4 regions of the Heyndrickxia sp. MSNUG genome follow, and region 4 is predicted to be linked to each of the others. Evidence: riboswitches for the same ligand, from Rfam matches in the RefSeq annotation. Region 4 holds a riboswitch; each other region holds the start of a gene.

Region 1 (4,974 bases), 1.3 Mb from region 4:
CATATGGCCAGTAAGGAAGATATACTTCCATTTAGTCAATCTTGCAATTACTAGATTGATTAGGAATGAGAATACAAGAATTAGGGCTGTTTCTTTTCCTAAAACTTGTTGTACTGCTGCAACGAGAGCATTATCTTCGGCTACAATACCCTTTAGTCCAAATGCTTCGGTAAACATCGTACTGAAAGGTATTAAAGCGTTTACAATAATTCCGGCACCTTGCTGAAGAATTAAGAAACCAAAGATTGTTTTTAAGGTACCTTTAATGACATCGGAGGTAGACTTTTTCAGAGCTATTAATCCTAAAGCGGCAATAAGGGCGAGGATAATGGCAGGGTTACTTAAAATAGATACAATGAAATCCAGCATCTATTTCACCCCTTTAGCAATTTTTTCAATAACGGGCATGACCTTTTGCTCTATTTCTTCCTTATCTAATAGATTATTAATGGAGACTACTTCAACAGATTCACTGCTTAACTCAGATGCAATTTCACTGGAGGTGACCATAAAGTCACAGGCTTTACCCTTGGCTGAACCCAAATCTACAGCTTCACCATCAACATCATACCCATGTTTCTTGGCGATTGCCTGAACCTCCATCAACAGCATTAGTGATGTTCCAAAGCCCATTCCGCATACAGTCACAATTCTCATTTTCCCCACTCCTTAGTTTAAAATTGATAAAATTTCTTCTTCATTATTGGATGTTAATATCACTTCCAGTTTCTCTTTGTTCCCTAATACAGCTGCAATTGTTTGCAGCATGCCTATATGGCTGGTGGCGTCAGTGCCGCAAATAGCGCAAACTAATTGAACAGGATCATTTGTTGGGTGGCCGAATGCTACCGGGTTCTTCAGGCGCACCAGGGAAAAGCCTTGTTCAAGGACGCCATGCTCCGGTCTGGCGTGAGGGATCGCAATGGAAGGAGCTAAAACAATATAAGGACCTACATCCTCGAAGCCTTTTACCATTGCATCGATATAGCGCTCCTCCACTTTGTTTTCATCAGCCAATAGTTTACCTGCTGCACGAATGGCTTCTTCAGCGGTTGCTGCCTCAACGTCTAATTGGATGAGGTTTTTGTTTATGGTCAGCATCAGGACTCTCCTTCCGTGTTAAATGTCTTTAATTTGTTTCTGCCAACTAAATCAATATCATATTCATAACGATCAGATCTGTTAGCCATTTCAACCATCTCGAATGGGGTTCCATCAGGTAAATAGGAAACCCGGGTGATATGAAGGATAGCTGAATCCGGAGAGATTCCTAATTCCAATGCTTCTAAATCGGTGGACAGTCTAGCCTTGATTCTTTCATGTGCTTGTTCGAGATGGATACCGTAATCTTCCTCAAGTACTTCATAAAGAGATTCCTTCATCAGACCATTTTCCATGAAACCAGGTGTGAATTTTGAGCGGAAGTAGTTAATCAGGATTGAAATAGGTTCTCCGTCTGCACAACGCAAACGCTTCAGGCAAATAACCTTTTCTCCTTTGGCCAGCTGCAACTCTGCAGCTATTTTCTTCGATGGCTCAATTTCATAAATCATCATATTTTTAGTTTCAGTATGTTTCCCTTTTACACGCATTTCCTCAGTCCAACTAGTGATATTACCAGCTTTTTGGACGATGTTTTTCGACTGTACGAAGGTTCCCCTTCCTTGAGTCTTCGTGACTACACCTTCATTGACAAGTTCCTCAATTGTTTTTCTGACGGTAATACGACTGACACCAAATAGTTTCTCAATTTCTGACTCAATCGGAAGAGCGTCGCCTTCCTTTAAGTTTTCCTCAATATACTCCATAAGAGCATCCTTTAATTGCTTATAAAGAGGCATCTTTAGGTTTTTATCTAACCGCAAAATGATTATCACCTTCTTTTTAAAGATTATGATGTATTATATGATAATTAGTTAATTAAATATTAACATTATAATGAATTGTGTCAATTATTTTTTTTATTCAGACAAAGATTATAACCTTTTAGAAGAACATGGGGACGGTTCTCTTGTTCCTTTTAGGAACGCGGGAACCGTCCCTGTGTTCTACTCGTGTTCCTTTTTTGGTGGAAGCGCGGGGATGTACCCTGAGAGAAAATGGCCCGGTTCTTATAGTAGACATTCAGAAGTTTTACGGAAAAAAGGACGATGAGTGGGTTATTACCTGCTCATCGTGTTTTTTTCCTTTATTTATACAACACGGGAAATTATATTCCATTTTACTGAATAATAATTCCTTTTAAATTCTATGTATTTTAAATTTCTACGAGATTTAGTAGGTACTTTACACACGGTGCCAAAGACCTATATACTTGATATGTAAATAATTCCAAATCAAATACTATGAAAAAGGCAAACTTCTCGAAAGGGGAGGACGCAAAGCCGTGAGTCTAAGGCATGCTGAGGTGTGCTATGATCGTCAGGTTTCCATAGTTTAGAGAACCTCTTACTATGGCTTTTTGTCATAGTTTTTTTATTATCCGGGAGGGGTTAATGGCATGAGCTTTCTTAAGACGTTTGGTAAATATGCGGGCAAAACCGCTGGGATGGTAGTTGGAGGACCAATCCAGGTTATTGGGGAGTTAACTGGATCAGATGTGATCGAGGACATCGGAAAAGGAGTCAGAAAAGCCTCGGAGTTCGCTGGAACTACAGTTGGACAAGCTGCTGATGGAGCTGTTGGGACGGTTGCGGGAATCATCAATGACAATCCCGCGCAGCGTGATCAGGGCTTGAATGATATCGGAAGTGCTGTCGGAAGGACTGCGAAGGGAGTCTACCAAACTGCTAAACACACGGTCCATAATGGCGGTGAAGTCATTGGCGGTTTTATCGATGGAGATCATGACCGTGTTAAAAAAGGAGCCATATCCATCGCTAAAACGGTTGCCATAGGAGCATTGGCTGTAGGAGTTGTTGATATTATAGATGGAGTCGATATTGCTGATGCGGAGGAGACAGGTTCCGATTTATCAGGTGAAGATATACCATTCGAGACCAAAACGATTGAACTACCTAATGGAGAAACCGTTACTGATTCCTTCCCAGTTTTCGATAGTGAATATGAAGTGGAAATAGAGGAAGACATGTATCTGAGAAGCGATTATATCCATTTTACATATGCAAACTATGAGTTATATGAGGATATTCAAGGAGATCCAGAATTAGCTGAAGAGCTAGGCTTGAACGAAGCTGACATTGAATCTTTGTCCAATGGAGATAATCCAGAAGGATACACTTGGCATCACAATGGAAGAGCCAGGAGTCCTGCAATTAGTTGACCGGGAAACACATGCAAGCGTGGGACATACCGGAGGCCGTGAACTTTGGGGTGGCGGGAGTGAGTATAGATAAGTTAGAAAAAGCAAAATTGAGCCAAAAGGGGCAGTGTGATGGGTTTCTTTAGGAATGTTTTCGAAGTAGGTAAAATCTTCACAGATTCAGGAAAAGAATTAGGGCAGATTCTAAGTGATGGAAGAAAAGAGTTTACCGAATTGATGACGGACGGCTTTAAAGAAATGGTGATTAAAGGCAACAGCGATTATAAAACATCTTATGAAAAAAATAGTGAGGCAGGAGAGATCCTGTATAAGGCACAAAGGAAGTATGATGGGTTGTTTGATGATGTTCACACAGAAATACTTTGTGTTGAAACGTTGATTGACGATCATTACGTCTATAAAAAGAAATTGTATGAAGAGATTAAAAGTCAATACGGAGCAACGGTGGAGAAATATATAACAGACTATCATTTAAGAAGGAAGGATTTTTATTCCTCACATACTGAGGATAGCAATCCCTTCATGCCTGCAGCCGCTGCGGTGATCGGTACATTGGGTGTAGGACTTGTCGGCGGGGTTATTGGCATGGATTTAATCCAGCAAAGAACACGTGTGAAACAGGCAGATTCCTATTTGCAGGAAGCGAAAAAAATAAAGGCAAAGCTGGAATTAGAGTGTGGAAGACTAAGAGTATTGAAAACGAACTTGACCTTTGTTGAACAAAGCATCTACGAAGAACGTTCGCTGATTGAACGCTTGTATCGTCCTCTTAAAGAAAAAATGAAGCATACGGAAGAATTATTAGCTTCAGATTTTACCGATGAATCGGACGTCCAGGATGCAGAGCAAGCGATCGAAATCATCAGGATGCTGGAAAAAACTCTTACGACACAGTTTCTTCAGGACGAGGCTGTCATTACTACTCAATATCAGGAACTGACTAAACAGTTAGAGCAATTAGTCCGACAATTATAGTGGAAACTTCAAATAAAAAGGGGAAGTCATAATGAGTGTAAAGAATGTTTTTAGCCCATTGGATATCGCATCAGTTGTAACAGAAACGATTAATTCGGCGACAAGTTACTTGAAGGCAAAAGAAGTGGAAGAAACCGAAAGGCAACGCCTGATTTCATGCCTCAATGCCATCACCCTTAAGATTGAGCTGGAAAGAGACAAGTTTGAAAAGTTCATGGAAAAAAGTTTCGCAGAACGTGAACGATTGTATAGCTCTGCAGATAAGGTACTTGAAAAGGGACTGCAGGAAAATAATATGCAGCTTGTGACGCTTGCATCTAATTTAATGATGAATGTCTATAACAAAAACCCGCTAGATGGACTGGATAACAAAATGCAGGATGTAAAACTTGAGGGCCTTCAGCCTATAAAGAGTTATATTGACTAATAGGAGTGAAAATCATGTCCTCAAAAGAAGAATGGGAACAAGCTGAACAAATCATCAAAGAAACATTAAAACAAGCAGCAGAAGAACTGAACGCAACAATAAAACAGGAAGAAGCAGAACGAGCAGCCATCCTGGCCAAAGAACAACAAATATACACCATCCTGCAAGCCGACAAAGACAAGTTCAATCAAGAAATGCAAAACAAACAACAAAACAACCAGCTGCAATTATTAAACGGGCAACTAGAAGAAGCCATTAAAAATGACGATCAAGAAGCTATTCAAAAGTT
Region 2 (4,974 bases), 1.9 Mb from region 4:
TGTTACAGGAGGCTTCAAGGTTGGGGTTAATACCGCTATCGGAGGAGCATTGCTTGCTTCTATGAACACAGGTGCCGAGTATGGATTTGGCGGAGTCATTTCTTCCCTTCCTGGATTCTCAGTTGTGAGTAAAGGAATTTCAACCACTTTCTCAGATCCGTTAATCAATGGAGCAGTGACAACAACTACTCTTGCGGGGGTTACAGGTTCCGCTTCCGGCGGAATGGGTATTGCCTTAAGTGCGATGGCAGACACCTATATGAAAGCGATCACTCAATTCAACATTCCGCCAGAGGTTATGCACCGTGTCATCTCCATGGCATCAGGCGGTATGGATACGCTTCCGCATAACGGAGCTGTTATCACATTGCTTGCTGTTACAGGTTTAACACATAAACAATCCTATAAAGATATTTTCATGATCACTGTTATTAAAACGCTTGCAGTATTCTTCATTATTGCAATCTACAAACTTACTGGACTTGTATAATACCGTGACCTCCAGTTGTGCTGGAAAGTGACATTTTTTACCTGAATCATTATGATTATAAATATAGGGGGATTCAGTCCCCCCTTTAGAATACTTACTTCGAAAGGGGCATGAAAAATGGAAAATACAATTGTAATCGCAAGTGCTGTCAGAACAGCGACCGGTGCCTTTGGCGGCGCATTCTTTGGTGTTTCTGCAGTAGATTTAGGAGCAACAGCGATCAAAGCAGCTTTAGAAAAAGCAAATGTCAGTGCTGATGCGGTTGATGAAGTCATCATGGGGAACGTACTGCAGGCTGGTCTCGGCCAAAACCCTGCACGCCAGGCTGCCATAAGAGCTGGACTTCCAGAAACCTGCCCGTCCATGACAATCAACAAGTTGTGCGGCTCCGGATTGAAAGCAGTCCATCTTGCGTATCAGGCAATTGCAGCCGGAGATGCAGATATCGTCGTTGCAGGCGGCATGGAAAACATGAGTCAGGCTCCATTCGTTCTTAAAGGTGCACGCGAAGGCTTTAAGATGGGAGACCAGAAACTAGTTGATACATTGCTTGGAGATGGACTCGTTTGTGCATTCAATGACTATCATATGGGTGTCACCGCTGAGAACCTTGCAGATAAATATGAAATCTCCCGTAATGAGCAGGATTCTTTTGCAGTAAAAAGCCAAAACAAGGCTGAAGCAGCCATCACTTCTGGCCGCTTCAAGGATGAGATCGTTCCTGTCGCGGTAAAACAGCGTAAAGGCGACCCAATCATCATCGACCAAGATGAGCATCCTAAATTCGGCAGCACACTTGAGAAGGTAGGAAAGTTAAAGCCTGCATTTAAAAAAGACGGTTCGGTAACAGCAGCCAATGCTTCTGGAATCAATGACGGTGCAGCCGCTGTCGTTGTCATGAGCGGCAAAAAAGCAAAAGAACTAGGTGTTACGCCGCTTGTAACAATCAAGGCAAATGCTTCTGCTGGTGTTGACCCTTCCATCATGGGTATTGGTCCAGTCGATGCTGTTAAAAAAGCACTTAAAAAAGCGGAAATGGAATTGACTGACATTGATCTGGTTGAAGCAAACGAAGCTTTTGCAGCACAGGCACTCTCCGTAATGAAAGAGCTTGGCATGAGCGAAGACAACGTCAATGTCAACGGAGGAGCAATCGCACTTGGCCATCCAATTGGGGCGAGCGGTGCGAGAATTCTCGTCACTTTGATTCATGAATTGAAAAAGAGAGAACAAAAATACGGATTGGCGACTCTCTGCATTGGCGGAGGAATGGGTGTGGCAACCATTATCGAAAATGTAGTTGATTAATAGATAAAAGCCTGTGGCTGCGGCCACAGGCTTTTATAGTTTAATAGATTTTATACAACATAATCTTCAGTTAATTTGCTGCAGGCATTTGATAGATTCTGCAGGCATTCCATTCGAAGCTTCTCATCACAGATGAAATCGTTAAGCAGTTCTTCCTCCAGTTTTACCTGGATTTGACTGATTTCTTCCTGCAGTCGTTCTCTCTTTTCCACCTCTGCTAAATGAAACTCAATTTCACGTTCAAAATACTCTACAGTCCCAAACAAAACAGTCAATTATTCCTCCACCTTTCTTTTAATCTTTTTCCTGCTGACAAAAACCCGATGCTGAAATTGAACAAATCTGCCAAAAGGAGTATCTTTTATTTATCCTGTCAAGTTACTTAAGTATTATTTAACCTCTCTAACGCGTTGCAAACGTCATTTTCGCTACTTTTCGCATTTTATAAGGTTTTTTCAAGGATTGAGTAAACCAAATATCATGCAATACAGGTACAAATAAAAAATCCTCCAAAAAGATGGCGGTTCTTCGGAAAAGTCAAAACAACACCTTTGACCCATCTGGTCATGCATCCGATCCTTTTTGGCAACCCGACGATCATAGCAAAATGCCTTAGACTCGTGGCTTTGCGTCCCTATCTTTCGATAAGTTTGCCTTTTTCTGTTCTAATTAAAATATAAAACTTACGAACCATCAATTCAACAAAATTCGCCATTTTCTAACAAAAATGAATCTTTGTTCCTATATCAAATTGTTTATTCTTTATATTAATAGGAACTATCAATTTAGAGAAAAAGCCTTTTGTTTTCACAATGTAATAAAGCCGCAATACCTATGTAAAACTAGATTGATAAAATAAAAGGACGAAGCTTGAATATAGGCGAAATGGCAGGAGGATCCTTATGGAACAGCATGTTAAAATGTCGCTAGATGAATGGAAAGCGGAAATAGAAGAAATTTTGAATGAAATTGATGCGGAATATGAAGAGATAAAAAACGAGTTAAAAGTTTATACATATAAATACAACATCACTAAGCAGGTTGTCCAATCGACCGTTAATCCGGATCTGAACAGAAAGATCCGTGAATTGTACCACCAGCCATTTGAACAAAAATTCAATAACTTGAAGGAATACATCAAGGAACTTGAAGAGAAAAAGCGAGTTTTTCAAATGTTTACAGACAAAATTGACAAGGTCACTGAAAAAGAAGATCCAAGAAGTTTTGCCATGACAGAACTTGAATAATGGCAATGAATAAGCCTGGCCGATCGGCCAGGCTTTTCTTTATTTTTTCCACCAGGAGTCGAACATCGACGCAGGTACCTGTCTCTTATGTTCTGAAACCCTATATCTGGACTCAATTTTCGCAGCATCACCTTCTGCAATCTGCTTTCCTTCCAGATAATCGTCAATTGCCTCATAGCTCACTCCGAGCTCTGTCTCGTCAGCCTGAAGCGGCTTGTTATCAAGCAGGTCAGCCGTCGGTTCTTTCAAGTACAATCTTTCCTCAGCATTCAATGCCTTGAGAAGCTCCCTTCCCTGTCTCTTGTTCAGCCCAGTGAGCGGCAGCAAGTCGGCTCCGCCATCGCCATACTTTGTGAAAAATCCGGTTACTGCTTCAGCTGCATGGTCTGTGCCGATGACCAGCAAACCTTCCTGGCCGGCAATCGCATACTGTGTAATCATCCTCATCCGGGCCTTAACATTCCCTTTATTAAAATCTGTAAGAGAATCGCCAATCGCTTCTTCAAATTGTATATTGAATGTATCAACAGCAGGCTGGATATTGAAGGTGACCGTCTTATCAGGTTTAATGAAATCCAGTGCACACTGCGCATCCTCTTCATCTTTCTGAACCTTGTACGGGAGGCGGACAGCAACGAATTTTGCGTCGACCCCTTCAGAACGCAGCTCTTCAGCCGCTAATTGAGCCAGCCTTCCTACAAGCGTCGAATCCTGGCCACCACTGATTCCAAGCACAAATCCTTTTGCTTTCGAAGCTTGTAAATATTCCTTCAGGAAGCCAATCCGCTTCTGGATTTCCTCTTGCGGATTGATTTCGGGACGGACATTCAGTGCTTCAATAATCTGTTTCTGCAAACTCATAATAAACCTCCTTGATCACTGAAAAAGTTATTATTAAAGAGCATATCTCTTATACAGTTTAATGTCTAGATTTACACATCCCAAACTGCCGCCTATCTTTAACTATACCGTTATATTGAAAAATTAAACGTCAGGCCTCGAAGATTGTTTGTTTTTCAATTTTTTGGTTTTGCCAGCCCTGTCTTATCAACCAAGTTTGTCCAGAACATTTTGTTCGTGTCTGGATTTTTGCTAGACTATAGATGAACTTAAATTAAACGAAAATAAAGCAAAATGATATTGGAGGCTTTGCGAATGACAACTCACGAAAAATTCACAGGCTATATTGGCACCTATACAAAAGGAGACAGCAAAGGGATCTATTCTTTTAACCTTGATGCGGTAAATGGAAAAATTACCGATGTGAAAGCTGTTGCCGCTTTAGAGAATCCCACCTATCTAAATATCAGTAAGGATAATCAATATCTTTATTCTGTTGCAAAGGAAGGAAATTCAGGAGGTGTTGCGGGCTATAAAATCCTGGATTCCGGGGAGCTTTCCCTAATTAACACTCAGTATTCAGAAGGAGCTTCACCTTGCCATGTCAGCGTAAATAAGGAAAACAGCCTCCTCTTGTCAGCCAACTATCATAAGGGTTCTGCAGATTCATACCGTTTAAATCCTGAAAATGGGGAAATTCAAGCTGTATTATCAAGCATCTTTCATGAAGGTTCAGGTCCTGATGAGAGACAGGAAAAAGCGCATACACATTATAGCGGCTTTACCCCTGATGAGAAATATGCAGCTGTCATTGATTTAGGAATCGATCAGCTGATTACTTATTCTTTGGACAATGGCAAACTGGCGGAGAAGAGTATCTTGAATATCGCACCAGGCAGTGGTCCAAGACATCTTACGTTCCATCCAAACGGTGAATATGCCTATTTAATGACTGAATTCAGCTCTGAGGTTCTTGTGCTGAAATATCATTCAGAGGATGGAAGCTTCCAACAGCTTCAGGCCGTCTCAACACTTCCTGATGATTTTATAGAAAATAACCAGGGAAGCGCCATTCACATTTCCTCGGAT
Region 3 (4,974 bases), 1.8 Mb from region 4:
TAACACCAACCATTCCAGGATTCACTTTTTGTTTTTCTTCGTTTTTTTTCTCTTCCTGATTCATAATAGGCTTGGCTGATTCAACAGTTTCCGCCTTCGTTTCGATGCTGAACACCTCTTCCAGGCTGCCAAGGCTCTCTGCTGCTTCATTTTCATTAAGGGAGTTATTTTCCCACTTGTCCATCATTTGTTTCTGGCTGTAGGATGTATATAAATCCTTCATCGCAGGATAAAAGAAAATTGAAAACCCGGTCAGGATTAAAAATATCGAAAATACCTTTTTCACCATTTTCACCTCAGATATAAATAAAGAGAGGAATTTCTTCCTCTCTCAAGTTTTTTTCACAATTAATTCTTCAATGGATTTTTGATCCTTAACATAACTCCTCCTGCTGCAATCAAGAAGCCGAGGATATAGTAAGGCATCCGGCTGCTTTCACCCGTTTGCGGAAGAACATCGCCGCCAACCCAGCCTTGTGAACCTGTCGATCCTCCAGGTGTATTTCCTGAGCCGGAGTTCTTCATAGGAACTGGCGATGCGCCTTCATTTGTTTCTTCACCGACGATCTCTCCTTGCATGCTCCAATTTACTTTAAGAGTTAGAACCTGATTTTCCAGGTGAACCATTTCTTCAGATAATTGTGTTAAGGGGATGACCTTTGTCTGCCCATTGCTTGTTAATTCGAGTCCTTTCAGCATATCCATTTTCGCTTCTTCTGTTAAATGGATTGTCCAAACATGATTCACAAGCTTAAACTCAATACGTTTCCCATTCATCATTATTACTGCAGCACTGTCAATTTTGCCCTTGCTGTCATCGATCATTAAGCTTAATGTCTTGAATGTGTTTTTCAGAGGGATATCACATTTTTCCATCCAGTAGTTGATCGTTCCTTCTGCCTCTACTCCAATCTTAAGGTCGCTTACAGGTACAACGAGCTCACCGCCGCTGGTAAAAACAATTTTAAATGCAGTGATGTCTTCCGTTACAAATTCTCCGCCATCCAGCAATTTGAAGAGTGGTGATTTACCTGGATGGGTCATTTCCTTCCATTCGCCTTTAATCTCTACAAATACTTTTGCCGCTGGGCTTATACAGTCCTTTACATGCAGATGGATTTGAGTGCTTTTATTTGCATCCTTATCAGGTGCAGTTTCTCCACTATCAGGCAGGTCACAATTTTCAAGCCAATAGTTGATTGTCCCTTCTGCCTCGACACCCACTTTAATTTCACTAACAGGAACTACCAGTTCTTCTCCACCTTCAAAAACAAGCTTAAAAGCCGTAACATCATCCTTAACAAATTCTCCACCATCCAGCAATTTGAAGAGTGGTGAGCTTCCTGGATTGGACATTTCCTTCCATTCGCCTTTAAGTTCAACAAAAACACTTACAGTTGGATTTACACAATCCTTCAGATGCAAATGAATTTGCGTACTTTTATTTGTATTCACTACTTTTTCCGATACTGTTTCTACCTTCGTTTTTGTTTCTTTCTCATTTTTTGCTATTTCAACTGTTTGATCATTCTCAACCTTCGTTTCAGCTTTTTCTTTATGATCAGCTTGCTGAATCTGTGCAGCTTCTTTTTTCACAGCTGAGTTTCCTTCAGTATTGTTATTATTCGAGTTTGCTGTATTTTCATTTTGAGCCTTTGGTTTAGCCGCTTCTGTTTGAGCTTGATTGCTCTTCTTTTTGGAATCAACCTGAGATGATTGTTTGCTGTTTTTTACAGTCTGACTTTCGGCGCTGCCAGCTGCAAATGCCCCAGTTACAGGCAGGCTAATGAATAACAAAAGCATCAAGGATAATAGAATGGACACATGTTTTATAGGTTTCAACTGTTTAATCCCCTTTTCATAGTTTTTTCTCATTATTAATTGCATCATAAATAAACTGAATATTCAGTTATTTTACTGGAAATTTCGCCTCTCTTTCGATAATATTTTGCGATTTTTTGACAAAAAAAGCCGCCAGGACAAATTTCTTAATCCATGGCGGCTGGACGATCATAGCTGCCTAATTAGGCTGCCTTAGACTCCTGGCTTTGCGTCCCAGCTTTTCAGCTGGTTTGCTATTTGCATGGGCGGTGACGACACTTTATGTAAAATATCCCTTTAGCTCCATTGTCTTATAGTTAGAGAATTACCACAGTTAACCATATCGTTAAACATTTAGACCTAGAAATATTTTTGGTAAATTTTTCTTTAGTTTCATTTTTCAACCGAGAACAGTGATAATATAAGTGTTTTAATTATTTATAAAGATGGATCGATATTAGTATTCTCCTAGTTAAATGAAAAAGGACCCAGTTTACTGGGTCCTTTTGACTTTTATAAAGACTTGCGATAAATTTCCACCACATCTTCGTGGGTCAATTTTGTGAAGTTGCCAAATTCTCCATTGACCATTGCTTTATCTGCCATTACTTCAATCTTGCTGTCATCGATATCATAATCTGCAAGTCGGGATGGTGCTCCGATGCTTGACCAGAATTCACGCAGCTTTTCGATTCCTTCAAGACCGGCTTCTTCGTCTGTCTTACCTTCAGGATCCACGTTGAAGACCCTGACAGCCATTTTTTTGAAGCGTTCTGGTTTTACCTTCAAATTGTGCTTCATCCAATTCGGGAACAGGATAGCAAGTCCTCCGCCATGCGGAATGTCATAAACTGCTGAAACTGCATGTTCGATGTTATGAGTAGCCCAGTCACCGCGGTAACCCATTGATAGCATACCGTTCAGTGCCATTGTGCCTGCATATAAAATAGTTGCGCGATGCTCGTAGTTTTCAAGATCAGCCAGAAGCTTTGGCGCTGTTTCCATGACAGTCAGCAGCAGGGATTCGCACATGCGATCCTGGAACTCAGTGTTCTCAGTCAAATGGAAATAATGTTCAAACACATGAGACATCATATCGACGATTCCGTAGATTGTTTGGTCTCTTGGTACAGTAAATGTATTCACCGGGTCCAGAATGGAGAACCTTGGGAACGTCACTGGGCTGCCCCAGCCGTATTTTTCATTCGTTTCCCAATTCGTGATAACCGAACCTGCATTCATTTCAGAGCCTGTTGCAGCAAGAGTCAACACCGTACCGAATGGAAGTGCAACGGAAGCGAACGCCTTCTTTGTCACAAGGTCCCATGCATCGCCATCATATTTGGCACCGGCAGCGATTGCTTTAGTACAGTCAATAACACTCCCGCCGCCTACCGCAAGCAGGAATTCAATTCCTTCTTCCTTGCAGATTTGGACGCCCTTACGGACAGTAGATATTCGTGGATTAGGCTCAACACCTGAAAGCTCAAACACCTCTGCGCCAATTTCTTTTAAAAGTTTTAGGACCGAATCATAAAGCCCATTTCTCTTTATGCTTCCGCCGCCATATACAAGAAGAACTTTTTTGCCATATTGAGGCACTTCATTCTTCAATTCCTCAAGTTGGCCTTTGCCAAAAATCAATTTAGTTGGATTATAAAATGTGAAATTATCCATTTGAATCACCTTCCTTATCGCCCATTATGTTCTTTTTTTAAAAGCAATGCAAAAGAATTGCACTTCTTAATGTTCTCCAATGTGCTATAAAAAGTTACAGTTTTTTTTACCAGAATAATGTTTAAATGGCAGAGATGAATAATATTGTTACTGCTGAATCAACCTAAATACGAATCCATATTTTAAGGAGGAAACATCCATGAGTGGTATTCAAAGAATTGCATTGGTCCTTACGATTATTGGTGCTATTAACTGGGGCTTAGTCGGATTCTTCCAATTTGATCTTGTTGCAGCAATCTTCGGAGGTCAGGACGCAGCATTGGCCAGAATAGTATATGGCTTAGTAGGACTTGCGGGTTTAATCAATCTAGGACTTCTTTTCGCTCCAAGCGAAGAAGAAGAAAGAGCAGCAGAACCAAGGGCCACAAGATAATTTTAAAGAAAAATCACCGATTGGCGAGCGCTTAAGGCCAAAACAGAGTCGTAGCTGCCCTTATGCATTAGGAAAGCATAAATTACGAAAAAAATTTATGCTTTTCTATTAGCCAAGAAAAAACCCGTCCGGATATTGGACGGGTTTTCGTATGTGTTTTTTACGATAAAACCTTCTTGATACGCTCAATTGCCCAGTCCAAGTCTTCCTGGCTGATCACAAGGGGCGGGGCGAAGCGAATGACAGTGTCATGTGTTTCTTTGCATAGCAAGCCTTCCTCTTTTAAATCCTCACAATATTTACGGGCAGGCTCTGTCAATTCAACACCGATGAAAAGTCCTCGGCCGCGGATATCTTTTATCATAGGGTTATCGATTTCACGAAGCTTGCTGATAAAATATTCACCAAGTTCAAGCGACCGTTCAGCCAGCTTTTCGTCAATCAATACGTCAAGTGATGCAAGCGATACAGCGCAAGCCATTGGATTGCCTCCAAATGTGGATCCATGTGAACCTGGGTTGAAAACACCTAGTACATCACTGTCAGCAACTACACAGGAAATCGGGAATACTCCGCCGCCCAGGGCCTTGCCTAGAATATACATATCAGGCTCGATGTCTTCCCACTCACACGCAAACATTTTTCCTGATCTAGCAAGTCCTGCCTGGATTTCATCCGCAATAAACAGTACATTGTTTTCCTTACACAAATCAAATGCAGCACTCATGAAGCCTTCTGGCGGAATGACAATCCCAGCCTCTCCCTGGATTGGTTCAATTAAGAACGCAGCAGTGTTAGGAGTGATTGCCGCCTTCAATGCTTCAAGATCTCCATAAGGAATCAATTTAATTCCTGGAAGCATCGGCCCAAAGCCCCGCTTATATTCAGCTTCAGAAGACAACGAAACCGCTGTCATTGTCCGGCCATGGAAATTACCGATACAAGCGATGATTTCAGCCTGGTCTTCAGCTACACCTTTAACATCGTAAGACCAGCGACGAGCAGCTTTAATTGCTGTTTCAACCGCCTCTGCTCCTGTATTC
Region 4 (4,974 bases):
CTTGAAATGTTTTTACCCGAATGAACCCCTGTATGTATGAGATTTTACTGATTGCTGGCCAACGTAGCTTTCTCGGTTACATTCACCATCCAGGACACAATTGTCGTACTATCACGAACATTGTTTTCCTGAATTCCTTTTAATAAAGTCCCTACACTTTCTACATTAGAAGAATTCGAGAAAACCTGGAAAATGTCTTGCGGATTGGAGAAACGTTCCCCAGGGCATTCTATTAAACCGTCTGTTGTCAGCAAAAGATGGTTAATGCCATGCCGCAGTTCCTTTCTGCCCGTGCTGTAGCAGGGGACCGGCATCTCAAAAGTGTTCACCTGTCCAATCCACTCATAGAATTGCCTTTGATTTACTTGATGCTGACCGAAGGCGGCTAACTCAGGATGATGTAAATATAAAATACAGTCGCCAACCGAGAACCACCAGCAGTATCTGCCTTTCCTTGATGCAATCAAACAGGCGGTTTCTCCTTTAACTCTACTGCATTCAGCCATAAATTCTTTGCTGCGAAATAGGTTTAGCACCATTTTTTCCAGGCTTATGAATGCTTGCTCTGGCTGCAGAGATAAACAATCTTTTATCTCATTTTTTCGATGTTCAAAGGTTTTGACAACCAATTCTGCGCTTTCGGCGGAATTATGGGCATCCAAAAGAATGACAAACTCCCAATCTTGTTTTTCATCAATCCATAACAAGCAGGCGTCCTCATTCTTGTATTGACCTGCAGAGGAATTCCCTCCGTAACGGCCAACAACAACTTGGCCAAATGGTTCAATGCTTATGGTATCGACAAAAGTCTTCTGGCTTCCTACCCAGCTAAAATCATAAACTTTATTCATATCCATATAAAACCGCCTTTTGGTTCATGGGGTGCCAAACACCATAAACAGTATGGCTGACACGCTGATTGATAATCGAACCAGAAATTTGAATCACGCCAGCATGCTTGCTGCCAACAAAACAATCCTCCACTACAATCACGCCTTTTCAAAATATTTCTAAAATTATAATATAATGTAAGCTTAAAAGATATCATAATTATAAAAAAACTCCCTAAACCAGGGAGTTTTAAACACGTGATGTCAATGGTTCTTAATAAAATAAGCAGGGAGCTAAAATAATTATTTTAGCTCCCTGCTTATTTTTTATTTTATAAGACTATTAATTTTCGTTTTCATCATCCATTTCATCTTGCTGTTCGCCATCACTTGGGCCATTATCCTGGTCAACGCCATCCCCACATGCTGTAAGGCCGCCTAAAATCACACTTAGTGCCAACCCGCTTGCTAATAGTTTCTTTTTTAGTATCATGAATAACAGCTCCTTATTATTTGATTGTTGCTTAAAGAGTAACTACCCTTTATTTTGTGAAGACAAACTTACTTGAATTGTCGACCACATCTTGAACTATATTATTAGTCTATTTATCCGAACTTTGATTTGTTGGAATAAGATAGATTTTACTAAAGAGAGAAAACGGAGAGCTGAGATATGGAGGCTGGAATTTAATCATTACTCTTTATAACAACCAACCAATCATGCTTTAACTTACTAAAAGTAAGCAATATAAATTATAATATGATGGAAGAGTTAATAAGCTAGCTATCTCATGATGTTTACTAAAAAGAATCGGACAGGGCCGACAAAGGAGGGGTAAATCATGTTCCAAAGAGATATTAAAGATCATTGGACAGTACAATATGAAGAAAAGGATTTTCCGCATGTCCAAATGGGACTTGTTTTAAATCCACAGAGATGGCGGGAATTGGATCCATTTATCCTGATGGCAGAGGACTGGTTCAAGCGCGGGACATTTTCCGATCATCCACACCGTGGTTTTCAAACGATAACGTATGTGATAGACGGAAGGCTTGAACATATTGATAATCACGGCGGGCACAGCATTCTTGAGGCTGGGGATATTCAATATATGAATGCCGGGTCTGGAGCGAGACATGCAGAAGAGGCAGTTGATGACGACATTGCTCATACACTGCAGTTATGGCTGAACCTTCCTAAAGAGCTAAAGAGTACAAAAACCTCTTATCAGAATGTGTATTCTGAAACCGCCCCAATCGTCCAGTTTAAAGGCGGCTCCGTTAAGGTGTACTCAGGCGAAACCGCTGGGGTAAAAGGACCGCTTGAACCATTAGTGCCTTTTGCACTTGCTGAAATAAGCTTATCTGAAGGAGCTGACTTCACTTACGAGCTTCCAGAGGGGTACAATGCATTTCTATATGTTCTTTCTGGTGACCTTATGGCAGGTATCGGAGAAACCAGCCTGAAAAAATCAACAGCGGCGACGTTAACCTTCAACGATGGCGGTGATGGCTTAAGCGGATTACAGCTGAAGGCAAATAAACGCTCAAAAGTATTAGTTTATTCAGGGAAACCCATTAAGGAAGAGGTCGTTGCCTACGGACCTTTTGTAATGAATTCAATGGACGAAATCCGTCAGGCTTACCGTGATTACCAGGAAGGGAGATTCGGGGAAGAAGCGAAGTAGAGATTCTGGGAATTATGTAAAGTTTCTATTTCTTTTTTTCTGTCGAAAAAGTATGATAATAGTAGAATTAAAATCCGATAAAGGCAAACCCAGGGAAACCTGGGGACGCAAAGCTACAGGGGCTAATGTCAGACAGACAATGCCAGCCAGTTGCCGAAGATTCACATAGCAGTTGTGTGTGTGCTGTTCTTCGGGCAGCACTTTTTTATTTTTCATCGATTTTAATTCAAACTTTTAAAATGGAGGAAAAAAGATGAAGAGACTTTTAACAACAGCTGTTTTAACAGGGGTACTTACCTTTGGTACAGCTGTATCGGCAGATGAGGTAATGGAAACAACTGACCCGGGGACAACACCAGACCAGTTTTTATTTACCTTTGACCAATTGTTTGAGGAATTAAAGCTGTTAGTAACCTTTAATGATGAGAAAGAAGCTCAGCTGCTGCTTGATTTTGCCAGCGAGAGACTTGCAGAAGCAGCGGCGATGTCGGAAGAAGAGAAGGATGAGTTTGTTCAAGAAGCTTTAGATGATTATTTAGCAGCACTTGAGGAAGCACAGGAAAAAGTGACGGAAGTCATTGTGGAAGATAAGACCGATTCTGAAGGTGCAGATGAACTTACTGAAGAATTGGCAGATACTGCAGAAGTCGAGGATGACCTTGCTGAGAATGCAGAAGATGATCTAAAGGAAGAACTGGAAGAAGCTGTGGAAGAGGCTAAGGTTGTAGCGAATGTGGTCAAGGACCTTGATCAGGAAATGGTGACTCAGCTTCGTGAGCAGAATCTTGGATACGGCCAAATCGCACAGATTTTCTGGCTGTCAGAAGCCTCAGGCAAAACAGTTGAGGAAATCTCTGCTATTTATACAGAAGAAAAGGTTGGCTTTGGTCAAGCAGCCAAACAGCTTGGCGTTCATCCTTCGCAGATGAAAGGACTCGCATCTGGAAAGAAACAAGTCTCTGACGAGGAAGAAGCCGAAGATGTAGTGACGGAAGAAGGAACAGAGTCCGGTGAAGTTGGAGCTGAGGATGGGGATGCCGCGGTTGAAGAAGGCACTGAAACTGAATCAGAACAGCCAGAAGATGCTGGAACAGAAGGTGAAACTGCCGAAACAGCTTCCGTTGAACAAACGACTGTACAAGCAGTAGGAGTAAAAACAGTAAAGAGCACTGAGAAAAAGACTGCTGCCCAGCCGGCAACAGTTAAAGCAGATGAAAAGAAAGCTGCAGCAGCTAAGAAGGCAGAAGAGCAAAAAGCGGCAGCTGCCAAGAAAGCAGAAGAACAAAAGCAGGAAGCAGCTAAAAAAGCTGAAGAAGAGAAGAAACAGGAAGAAGCGAAAAAGGCTGAAGAAAAGAAACGTGAAGAGGCTAAGAAGAACGAGGAAAAGCAGCAAGAGGAAGCTAAGAAAGCTAAAGATAAGAAAAACGATAATTCTAAAGAAGATGATGATGATGGGCAAGGAGAAAAAAGCAGTGATGAAGGTACTGGCAAAGGCAATGATAAGAAGAACGGAAAGTAAAGTGGCCTGAGCCTATAAGGATCAAGGTTAAAAGGGACTGGAGTTTTACACTTCAGTTTGAGCCTCTCAATTTGACGAATTTAACGATGTCATGTATGATGTAGTTATAAATTTAAATAGTTCTCCTAAAGGGGAGTAGCTTTTACAACAAGGTCGTCATTACGGAGATTTCTCCCGGCTTTGTTGGCAACATTCATTCGTTGTTAGCAAGACCTTTGCCAAATTGGTGAAGGTCTTTATTTGTTTTAAAACCTTCACCGTCGTAGGTGAAGGTTTTTTTATTTCGGATAAGGCATTTTCACAATAAGCCACATAAATTTAGTATTGGAGTGTGACAATTATGAAGAAAAAACAACTGCGATTTAATGAATTGGTCAAAAAGAACAGGGAAGAGCTTTTAATGGACCAGCAAGTGCTGGAAAAGATTGAAAAGCGATTGGATGAGAAATACGCTAATTCGAAGAAATAGCTCATTAAATAAAATGGAGGATCACAGATGTTATTAAGAAAGTATATGTCATTGCTTGGCGTCGGGTCGGCACAAATTGACCTTATATTGGAGAAGGATGTTTTAAAGCCTGGAGAATCAGTGAATGGCCAATTTTTAATTAAAGGCGGAACGATTGACCAGCATCTTAAGCAAATTGACTGCACCCTCGTGATGGTAGATGAAAAAACTGGTGCAGAAGAAGTCATTGATACAACTGCCATTCAGGTTGAAACAAAGATAGGATCAGAAGAAGCAGATAAAGTTCCGTTTTCATTCAAGCTGCCCCTGGATGTTCCCGTCACAACCAAGGCAATCTCATATCACTTCAAAACAAAACTAACCTTCGAACAAGGCGTCGAAAGTTGGGACGAAGACATGATCAAAGTAGTAAAAGACAAATAATTTAACACATTAAAGCGCTGGGGGTCAGACCCCCAGTAAGGTAAT

The links. Region 4 has a riboswitch for cyclic di-GMP ahead of AABM38_RS04690 (DUF5667 domain-containing protein). Riboswitches for the same ligand answer to the same signal wherever they lie in the genome.
Region 1: linked by a shared signal. The riboswitch ahead of AABM38_RS22425 (HNH endonuclease) and the one ahead of AABM38_RS04690 (DUF5667 domain-containing protein) in region 4 are both predicted to bind cyclic di-GMP.
Region 2: linked by a shared signal. The riboswitch ahead of AABM38_RS19810 (hypothetical protein) and the one ahead of AABM38_RS04690 (DUF5667 domain-containing protein) in region 4 are both predicted to bind cyclic di-GMP.
Region 3: linked by a shared signal. The riboswitch ahead of AABM38_RS20125 (LPXTG cell wall anchor domain-containing protein) and the one ahead of AABM38_RS04690 (DUF5667 domain-containing protein) in region 4 are both predicted to bind cyclic di-GMP.

What each region holds. Positions count from the first base shown of each region.
Region 1 is NZ_CP150978.1:4,472,969-4,477,942, reverse strand. It holds gene AABM38_RS22445 (PTS ascorbate transporter subunit IIC) at 1-369, opposite strand, end outside; gene AABM38_RS22440 (PTS sugar transporter subunit IIB) at 370-657, opposite strand; gene AABM38_RS22435 (PTS sugar transporter subunit IIA) at 670-1,101, opposite strand; gene AABM38_RS22430 (GntR family transcriptional regulator) at 1,101-1,865, opposite strand; cyclic di-GMP riboswitch class I at 2,344-2,434, shown strand; gene AABM38_RS22425 (HNH endonuclease) at 2,501-3,283, shown strand; gene AABM38_RS22420 (HNH endonuclease) at 3,216-3,356, shown strand; gene AABM38_RS22415 (hypothetical protein) at 3,395-4,258, shown strand; gene AABM38_RS22410 (hypothetical protein) at 4,290-4,685, shown strand; gene AABM38_RS22405 (hypothetical protein) at 4,700-4,974, shown strand, end outside.
Region 2 is NZ_CP150978.1:3,943,346-3,948,319, forward strand. It holds gene AABM38_RS19800 (GntP family permease) at 1-490, shown strand, start outside; gene AABM38_RS19805 (acetyl-CoA C-acetyltransferase) at 608-1,798, shown strand; gene AABM38_RS19810 (hypothetical protein) at 1,849-2,073, opposite strand; cyclic di-GMP riboswitch class I at 2,380-2,463, opposite strand; gene AABM38_RS19815 (hypothetical protein) at 2,701-3,045, shown strand; gene nadE (ammonia-dependent NAD(+) synthetase) at 3,085-3,906, opposite strand; gene AABM38_RS19825 (lactonase family protein) at 4,195-4,974, shown strand, end outside.
Region 3 is NZ_CP150978.1:4,006,062-4,011,035, forward strand. It holds gene AABM38_RS20120 (class D sortase) at 1-289, opposite strand, end outside; gene AABM38_RS20125 (LPXTG cell wall anchor domain-containing protein) at 349-1,842, opposite strand; cyclic di-GMP riboswitch class I at 1,995-2,087, opposite strand; gene AABM38_RS20130 (iron-containing alcohol dehydrogenase) at 2,335-3,498, opposite strand; gene AABM38_RS20135 (DUF378 domain-containing protein) at 3,698-3,931, shown strand; gene AABM38_RS20140 (ornithine--oxo-acid transaminase) at 4,092-4,974, opposite strand, start outside.
Region 4 is NZ_CP150978.1:947,700-952,673, forward strand. It holds gene AABM38_RS04670 (protein phosphatase 2C domain-containing protein) at 45-851, opposite strand; gene AABM38_RS04675 (hypothetical protein) at 844-984, opposite strand; gene AABM38_RS04680 (hypothetical protein) at 1,174-1,323, opposite strand; gene AABM38_RS04685 (pirin family protein) at 1,673-2,518, shown strand; cyclic di-GMP riboswitch class I at 2,591-2,676, shown strand; gene AABM38_RS04690 (DUF5667 domain-containing protein) at 2,772-4,037, shown strand; gene AABM38_RS04695 (FbpB family small basic protein) at 4,378-4,506, shown strand; gene AABM38_RS04700 (sporulation protein) at 4,534-4,929, shown strand.